DNA from 2 places in the Pseudomonas trivialis genome. Region 1 is predicted to be linked to the other one. Evidence: riboswitches for the same ligand, from Rfam matches in the RefSeq annotation. Region 1 holds a riboswitch; the other holds the start of a gene.
What was found. A riboswitch is a leader RNA that binds a small molecule or an ion and turns the genes downstream of it on or off. The one in region 1 is predicted to bind cobalamin.

Region 1 (3,779 bases):
CGCTGGCTTCCCAGCCGGGCTGGTTGTCTTGCGCGCAGATCGCCTGGATCACCGGGATATTGCGACGAAACGGGCGCAGATGCGGTGCTTCGGGGCTGGACTGGGCAAATCCGGTGGTGTTGAGGATCACCGCCGCCTGTACTTCGTCGAGCAGGTCCTCGACCACCGCGAGGCAGCCGGGCTCTTTGAGGCTGGCCACCGCCATCGGCAGCGGGTTGAGGCCCGCCGCCTGCAAGCGTTGACAGAACACGTCGATAAAACCGGTGTTGGCCGCCTGCAAATGCGAGCGGTAGAACAGTACCGCTGCGACCGGCAGATCAGCGCGCCACGCTGCCTGCCAGTCCTGCAGCGCGGCATTGGCGTTATGCGGGTGATAAATGGCAGTCCGCGGCAGGGTCTGCGGCTCGGCCCACCCATAGTCGCGGCCCAGGTATCCCGAAGCCAGGCAGCGATAGAAATTCAGTGCATTGCCCAAACCGCCCTGGCGCAGGAAGTGCCACAGACGGTCGCGCTCCTGCACTCCGACGGTGCTCAGGCTGCCCAGCTCCGGGTCCGGGCGGTCGCACCCCGGCACCAGAATCAGCTGCACGCCGCGCTCGGCCAATGCCACCAGGCGCTCGACGCCATAGCGCCAATAGCCGATGCCGCCATGCAGCGAGATCAGGATCACCTTGGCGTGGCGCAGCACCTGGTCCACGTAGAGGTCGACCGAGGCGTGGTTCTGCACCTGCATCGGGTTGGCCAGGCGCAGGCTGGGGTAGTCGTCGGGCAACTGCCGGGCCGCTTCGGCCAGCAGTGCCAGGCTCGAGTCGCCGCTGCACAGGATCACCAGTTCAGCGGGGGTCTGTCCAAGGTCGGCAATATTGTCGTCCGAGACGAAACCACCGGGCTGGGTCCTTAGCAGGTGCATGGATTAAACGCTGAGCGCGGCGCGCAGTTGCGCTTCGAGGCCAACGGCGTCCAGTTCCTGGCCAATCAGCACGAGGCGCGTGATGCGCGCTTCGTCGGCACCCCAGGCGCGGTCGAAGTGCTTGTCAAAGCGGGTACCCACGCCCTGGATCAGCAGGCGCATAGGTTTGTTGGGAATGGCGGCAAAACCCTTGATACGCAGGATGCCGTGCTGCACCACCAACTGGGTCAGGGCGTCGAGCAGCAGGGCTTCGTCGGCTTGCGGCAGGTCGATGGAGATGGAGTCGAAGGCGTCGTGATCGTGGTCGTCTTCACCTTCGTGGTGCGCATCGTGATGGCTGTGGCGCGCGTCGATGTGTTCTTCGGAGCCGGCGCCCAGGCCGATCAGTACGTCCAACGGCACACGGCCGCTGCTGGCTTCGATGACCTTGACCGCCGGCGGCAGCTCTTCGGCGACTTCCAGACGCACGCGGGCCAGGTCTTCGGGGCTGATCAGGTCGGCCTTGTTGAGGATCACCAGGTCGGCGCTGGCCAGTTGGTCGGCGAACAGTTCGTGCAGCGGCGATTCGTGATCCAGGTTCGGGTCGAGCTTGCGCTGGGCATCGACCTGGTCCGGGAAGGCGGCAAAGGTGCCGGCGGCCACGGCCGGGCTGTCGACCACGGTGATTACCGCGTCCACGGTGCAGGCGCTGCGGATTTCCGGCCATTGGAAGGCCTGCACCAAGGGTTTTGGCAGGGCCAGGCCCGAGGTTTCAATAAGGATATGGTCAAGGTCGCCGCGACGGGCAACCAGTTCGCGCATCACCGGGAAGAACTCTTCCTGCACGGTGCAGCACAGGCAGCCGTTGGCCAGTTCATACACGCGGCCGTTGGCTTCTTCCTCGGTGCAACCGATGGAGCACTGTTTGAGGATTTCACCGTCGATGCCCAGCTCGCCGAACTCGTTGACGATCACCGCAATGCGGCGGCCCTGGGCGTTGTCGAGCATGTGGCGCAACAGGGTGGTCTTGCCCGAGCCGAGGAAGCCGGTGACGATGGTGACGGGAAGTTTGGCCAGTGTTTTCATCGGATGCCCTTTGGGGCGGGCATACGGGACGAGTGGCCCTGCGACGGCGCGCAGCAGCGGATTTCGTCACCGGATCACCCCGCCCGGTTTAATTGGAAAATCGGTTGCGAGGCAGGTCTCCTGGCTTGGGGCTTGCGGGTCTTGCGACCGGCGCCAACTGCGCCTTCCCGCCGGATCGGCAGTGGCGTGGCAGTCAGCAGAACCCTTCACAGTTGCGGGGGCAGCCGCGGCTTGAACCGCGTTCCCTTCTTAGCTTCGGCCTGGGCCGAAGAACCTCGAACCCGCAAGGCTACGCAGTGCATGGCAAGCGGTCAATGTCGGAAACCCGGGACCCGCACGCCGATCTACACATAGCGATGTTTGATGGGCACATCCGTCACGATGTCGGCGAGCGCGATGCGCCCCTGGCTTTCAACGTAGAAATCAATTTCGCCATTGCCTGTCAGGTCAAGCACCAGCCACGACTCGTTTTTTTGCGGATCGTAGCCCAGCCCCGCCTCCCCTGGTCGGCCGGAAAGCCGGTTGACGAAAGTGAGGTCGTGGAGGCCATGCTTGCGCAGCAATCCGGAAATATCGATTTTATCCTGGCCGGTGACGAAGTCCGTCAACAGGTCGGTGCTGCGTAACGTCGAATCGGTGGCGGTGTCGTACACGAAGGTATCGCGGCCTGCGCCGCCCTGCAGACGATCGGCGCCGCCACCGCCTTCAAGCCGGTTGTCGGCGGCGTTGCCGGTCAACACATCGTTGCCGGAACCGCCGATAGCGTTCTCCACGGTAACGTCCCTGGCGATGGAGACATTGCCCTTCTTCCCGCCGACATTGGAGAAGGTTTCAGCATTCAGATTGATCACCTGATTCTGGTAATAGCCGGAGAAATCCAGCGTATCGTTACCGCCGCCGTCCCAGACGCAGAAAACGGCGCCGTCCCGCGGGGATACCAGTGAAAGATCGTCTCGCCGGGTATTGGAATTGAAGCCGTAGGTGGTATCCGTGTTACGGGTCTTGTAATTGGCGCCGTAGGCCTTTTGGGCCCAGGCAATGTCAGTCATCAACGGTGCCGAGGCGTACTCGCCCTGGTGATCATGATCCGTATTGCTCGCTTCGAAATAGCTCATGACCGAGTAGGCCCGGCTGTCCTCTGCAAAAACGGCATGCTCTGTGTAGTTGCTCGGGCCCCGCGACGCGTCGTAGTCACCGGTATGGGCAGCGCCCAGCAAGTGGCCGATTTCGTGGGTCAGCGTTTGGCGCCCATAGCCGTTTACGGAGGGCGCGCGATTGACCCAGTGGCTTGAGTTCAGGCGCACCCGCCCAGAAGTTTCGGAAAACATGGCATCGGCAAAGGTTGTCTCCGAGCTATTGACGAAACGTAACAGGGCCTCGGGCGCAACGGCGTCTTCCTCGAACTCGATATTTGCAATATCAGACCAGGACTGCATTGAAAGACGGGCCTGTTCCTGTTGCGTTTTATTGAACCTGGTTTCCACCGGATCAATGTCGCGGAACGTATAACCCACGCGCAGTAACTTATCGCCATTAAGATCCTGCAATCTGCGCTGCCTTCGATCAATCTGGTCTGCAGCTTGGCGGGTGGCCCAGGACGGTTTGCTGGAAACCGCATGATAATGCGCCTTGCCCTGCGGGCCAGCGGATTCAGCACTCGGGTTTATAATATGTTGATTAACAATTGGCGCATTAAAACTGGCACGAGATATAACAGACATAAAAAACCTTATTAACTTAATGGACGACATAAACTTCAGCGCGACCACCTTCCAATAACCAACACTAAAAAAGAAGTGCGCCA
Region 2 (3,779 bases), 1.7 Mb from region 1:
TACGCCGGACTCGGGATTCGATTGCAGTGGCCTGATCGGGTTCGTCTATCGTGATGCGGCCGGTATTTCCCTGCCGCGTACTACCCGCGAACTGATCGTGATGCGCGCCCAGGATGTGAGTGAGCAGAACCTGCAGACCGGTGATTTGCTGTTCTTCGCCACCGGCGGCGGTTCCCGCGTCAGCCATGCGGGCATCTACGTGGGTGAAGGTCGTTTCGTGCACGCGCCACAAACCGGCGGCACAGTGAAGCTGGATACCCTGTCCAAGGCGTATTGGCAGAATGCGTACCTGAGCGCCAAGCGCGTATTGCCGGCCGAGCATCTGGCGCGCAATCCTTAACGCTGAAACCAGGATCCACATGTGGGAGGGGGCTTGCTCCCGATGACGGTGCTTCAGTCCAGGAACTTATTGACTGACCCACTGCTATCGGGAGCAAACCCCCTCTCACCTTTTTTGTGGCGTTTATTTAGCTGCTGAAACTCGCCACACCTTATTCCCCACATCATCAGCCACCAGCAGATCCCCCTGCTGATCGATCACCACGCCCACCGGCCGGCCCATGGCTTTCTCGTCCTTGTCGAGGAAGCCGGTCAGCACGTCCACCGGCTGCCCCTTGGGTTGCCCGCCTTCGAACGGCACGAAGATCACCTTGTAGCCACTGTGCGGCTTGCGGTTCCACGAGCCGTGCTGGCCGATGAACGCGCCGTTGCTGAATGGCGCCGGGAGTTTACTGCCTTCGGCAAAGGTCAGGCCCAGTGAAGCGGTATGCGGGCCCACGGCGTAGTCCGGCGCAATGGCCTTGGCGACAAGCTCCGGGTGCTGCGGCGTCACGCGCACATCCACATGCTGACCGTAGTAACTGAACGGCCAGCCATAAAAGCCGCCATCCTTGACCGAAGTGATGTAGTCCGGCACCAGGTCGCTGCCGATTTCGTCGCGCTCGTTGACTGCCGTCCACAGTTTGCCGCTTTGCGGTTCCCAGGCCATGCCGTTGGGGTTGCGCAAGCCTGAGGCGAAAATCCGGTGCTGGCCGGTGGCGCGGTCAACTTCCCAGATCGCTGCGCGGCCTTGTTCGGCTTCCAGGCCGTTTTCGCCGACGTTACTGTTGGAGCCGACACTCACGTACAGCTTGCTGCCGTCCTTGCTCGCCACCACGTTTTTTGTCCAGTGGTGGTTCAGCGGGCCGCCCGGCAAATCGACGACCGTTGTGCCCTGGGTTTTGATCGCGGTTTCGCCCGGCTGATAGGCAAAGCGCAGCAGTTTGTCCGAGTCGGTCACGTAGAGGTCGTTGCCCACCAGGGTCATGCCGAATGGCGAGTTGAGATTTTCCAGGAACACTGTGCGTGTCTCGGCCACACCGTCATGGTCGGCATCGCGCAGCAGAGTGATGCGGTTCGGGCTCGGCACGCCAGCGCCGGCGCGGCCCATGACTTTTTCCATCACCCAGCCGCGAATACCCTTGGCATCATCCGGCATGGGCGGCGCGTTGGTTTCGGCCACCAGCACGTCGCCATTGGGCAACACATACAGCCAGCGCGGGTGGTCCAGGCCTTCGGCGAACGCGGCCACCTGAGTGCCGGCGGCGGCCGTCGGCTTGGCGCCTTCAGGCCAGCCGATGGCCGGTGCGATGTTCACGGTGGGGATCAGCGTCTTGTTCGGCTGCGGCAATTTGGGCGACGGCCCGGTGCCATCCGAGACCTGCAACGTCGAGCTTTCACCGCAGGCGGCGAGGGTGCCGGCGAGCATGATGAGTAGGGCGAGTCTTGTTTTATGCATGATTTTCTCCTGAATGCCTGTAAGGGTAGAGGATTGCCTGCGCGGGATGGTTCAAGTGCCAGGCCAGCTTTAATTGACGCTCCACCCCCAACCCACTAACCTTCGCCGCTTGTTCCAGGTGCTCCGTGGCGCGTGCGTCGACAGAGTGAAACAGGGAAGCCGGTGAGTGAGCGCACTTGTACACAGTGCTGCCGCGATCCCGGCGCTGCCCCCGCAACGGTAAATGAGTCAAAACGGTGCTGTTTGCCACTGTATCGTGCGCGATATGGGAAGGCGCGCCGCCGGCCTGCCTGCGCTTGATACGTGCAGGCGCCGCTCATGAGTCCGGAGACCGGCCTTGAACATTCAACAGCATCACGGTGGGCGATGCTTGGCTGTCTGTATGCGCTTGTTTCCTGCCCGCCGTTTTTGTCCAGCCCCAACGGAGAGCTGCCATGACCGATTCCCCCGAACGCGACGAGCGCCATCTGGCGCGCATGCTGCGCAAAAAAGCCGTGATCGACGAGCGCATCGCCAATTCGCCGAATGAGTGCGGCTTGCTGCTGGTGCTCACCGGCAACGGCAAAGGCAAGAGCAGCTCGGCCTTCGGCATGCTGGCCCGCGCCATGGGCCATGGCATGCAGTGCGGCGTGGTGCAGTTCATCAAGGGGCGTTTCAGCACCGGCGAAGAGATGTTCTTCCGCCGTTTCCCCGAGCAGGTGCGCTTTCACGTGATGGGCGAAGGCTTCACCTGGGAAACCCAGGACCGCCAGCGCGACATCGCCGCCGCCGAGGCCGCCTGGGCGGTGTCCCGGGCGATGCTGCAAGACCCCTCCATCGGCCTGGTGGTGCTGGACGAACTGAACATCGCCCTCAAGCACGGCTACCTCAACCTCGATCAGGTCCTCAGCGACCTGCAGGCCCGCCCGCCGATGCAACACGTGGTGGTCACCGGCCGTGGCGCCAAGCCCGAGCTGATTGAAATGGGCGATACCGTCACCGAAATGGGCATGCTCAAGCACGCATTCCAGGCCGGTATCAAGGCTCAGAAGGGCGTCGAACTTTGAATCAGCCCCGTCATTGCCCGGCCGTTCTGATCGCCGCACCGGCGTCCGGCCAGGGCAAAACCACTGTGACTGCCGCCCTGGCACGCTTGCACCGCAACCTTGGGCGCAAGGTGCGCGTGTTCAAGTGCGGCCCGGACTTCCTCGACCCGATGATCCACGAGCGCGCCAGTGGTGCGCCGGTGTATCAGTTGGACATGTGGATGGTGGGCGAGCAGGAAAGTCGTCGCCTGTTGTGGGAAGCGGCGGGCGAGGCCGACCTTATTCTGATTGAAGGCGTCATGGGCCTGTTCGACGGCACGCCCTCCAGCGCCGACCTGGCGCGACATTTCGGCGTGCCGGTGCTCGGCGTGATCGACGGCACCGCCATGGCGCAGACTTTCGGCGCACTGGCTCTGGGCCTGGCGCGCTACCAGCCGGATCTACCGTTCGCTGGCGTACTGGCCAACCGGGTCGGTACCCTGCGCCATGCGCAACTGCTCGAAGGCAGCCTCACCGAAGGCCTGCGCTGGTACGGCGCGCTGTCCCGCGAGACCGGTATCGAACTGCCCAGCCGCCACCTGGGCCTGGTGCAGGCCAGTGAACTCAATGACCTCGACGCGCGCCTGGACGCCGCCGCCCAGGCCTTGGGCAGCAGTTGCGAAGTGGCGGTGCCGCCGCCGGTGACCTTTGCCGTGCCTGAAATGATCGAGGCCGAGCCGCTGCTCGCCGGCGTGCGCATTGCCATTGCTCGGGACGAAGCGTTTGCCTTCACCTATGGCGCCAGCCTGGACCTGTTGCGGGCGATGGGCGCCGAGCTGACGTTCTTTTCTCCGCTCCACGATAGCCAGCTGCCTGAGGCCGACAGCCTCTACCTGCCCGGTGGTTACCCGGAGCTGCACCACCAGGCGCTGTCGCACAATACCTCGATGCTCGCGTCCATTCGCGCCCATCACGCGGCGAACAAACCCTTGCTCGCC

Region 2: another riboswitch for cobalamin. It lies ahead of cobO (cob(I)yrinic acid a,c-diamide adenosyltransferase); the one in region 1 lies ahead of cobW (cobalamin biosynthesis protein CobW).

Annotation. Positions count from the first base shown of each region.
Region 1 covers NZ_CP142151.1:2,206,895-2,210,673, reverse strand. The annotation lists gene cobN (cobaltochelatase subunit CobN) at 1-910, opposite strand, end outside; gene cobW (cobalamin biosynthesis protein CobW) at 914-1,975, opposite strand; cobalamin riboswitch at 2,069-2,268, opposite strand; gene VRB54_RS09920 (M10 family metallopeptidase C-terminal domain-containing protein) at 2,320-3,779, opposite strand, start outside.
Region 2 covers NZ_CP142151.1:3,858,638-3,862,416, reverse strand. The annotation lists gene VRB54_RS16820 (C40 family peptidase) at 1-340, shown strand, start outside; gene VRB54_RS16815 (sorbosone dehydrogenase family protein) at 464-1,777, opposite strand; cobalamin riboswitch at 1,877-2,131, shown strand; gene cobO (cob(I)yrinic acid a,c-diamide adenosyltransferase) at 2,212-2,823, shown strand; gene VRB54_RS16805 (cobyrinate a,c-diamide synthase) at 2,820-3,779, shown strand, end outside.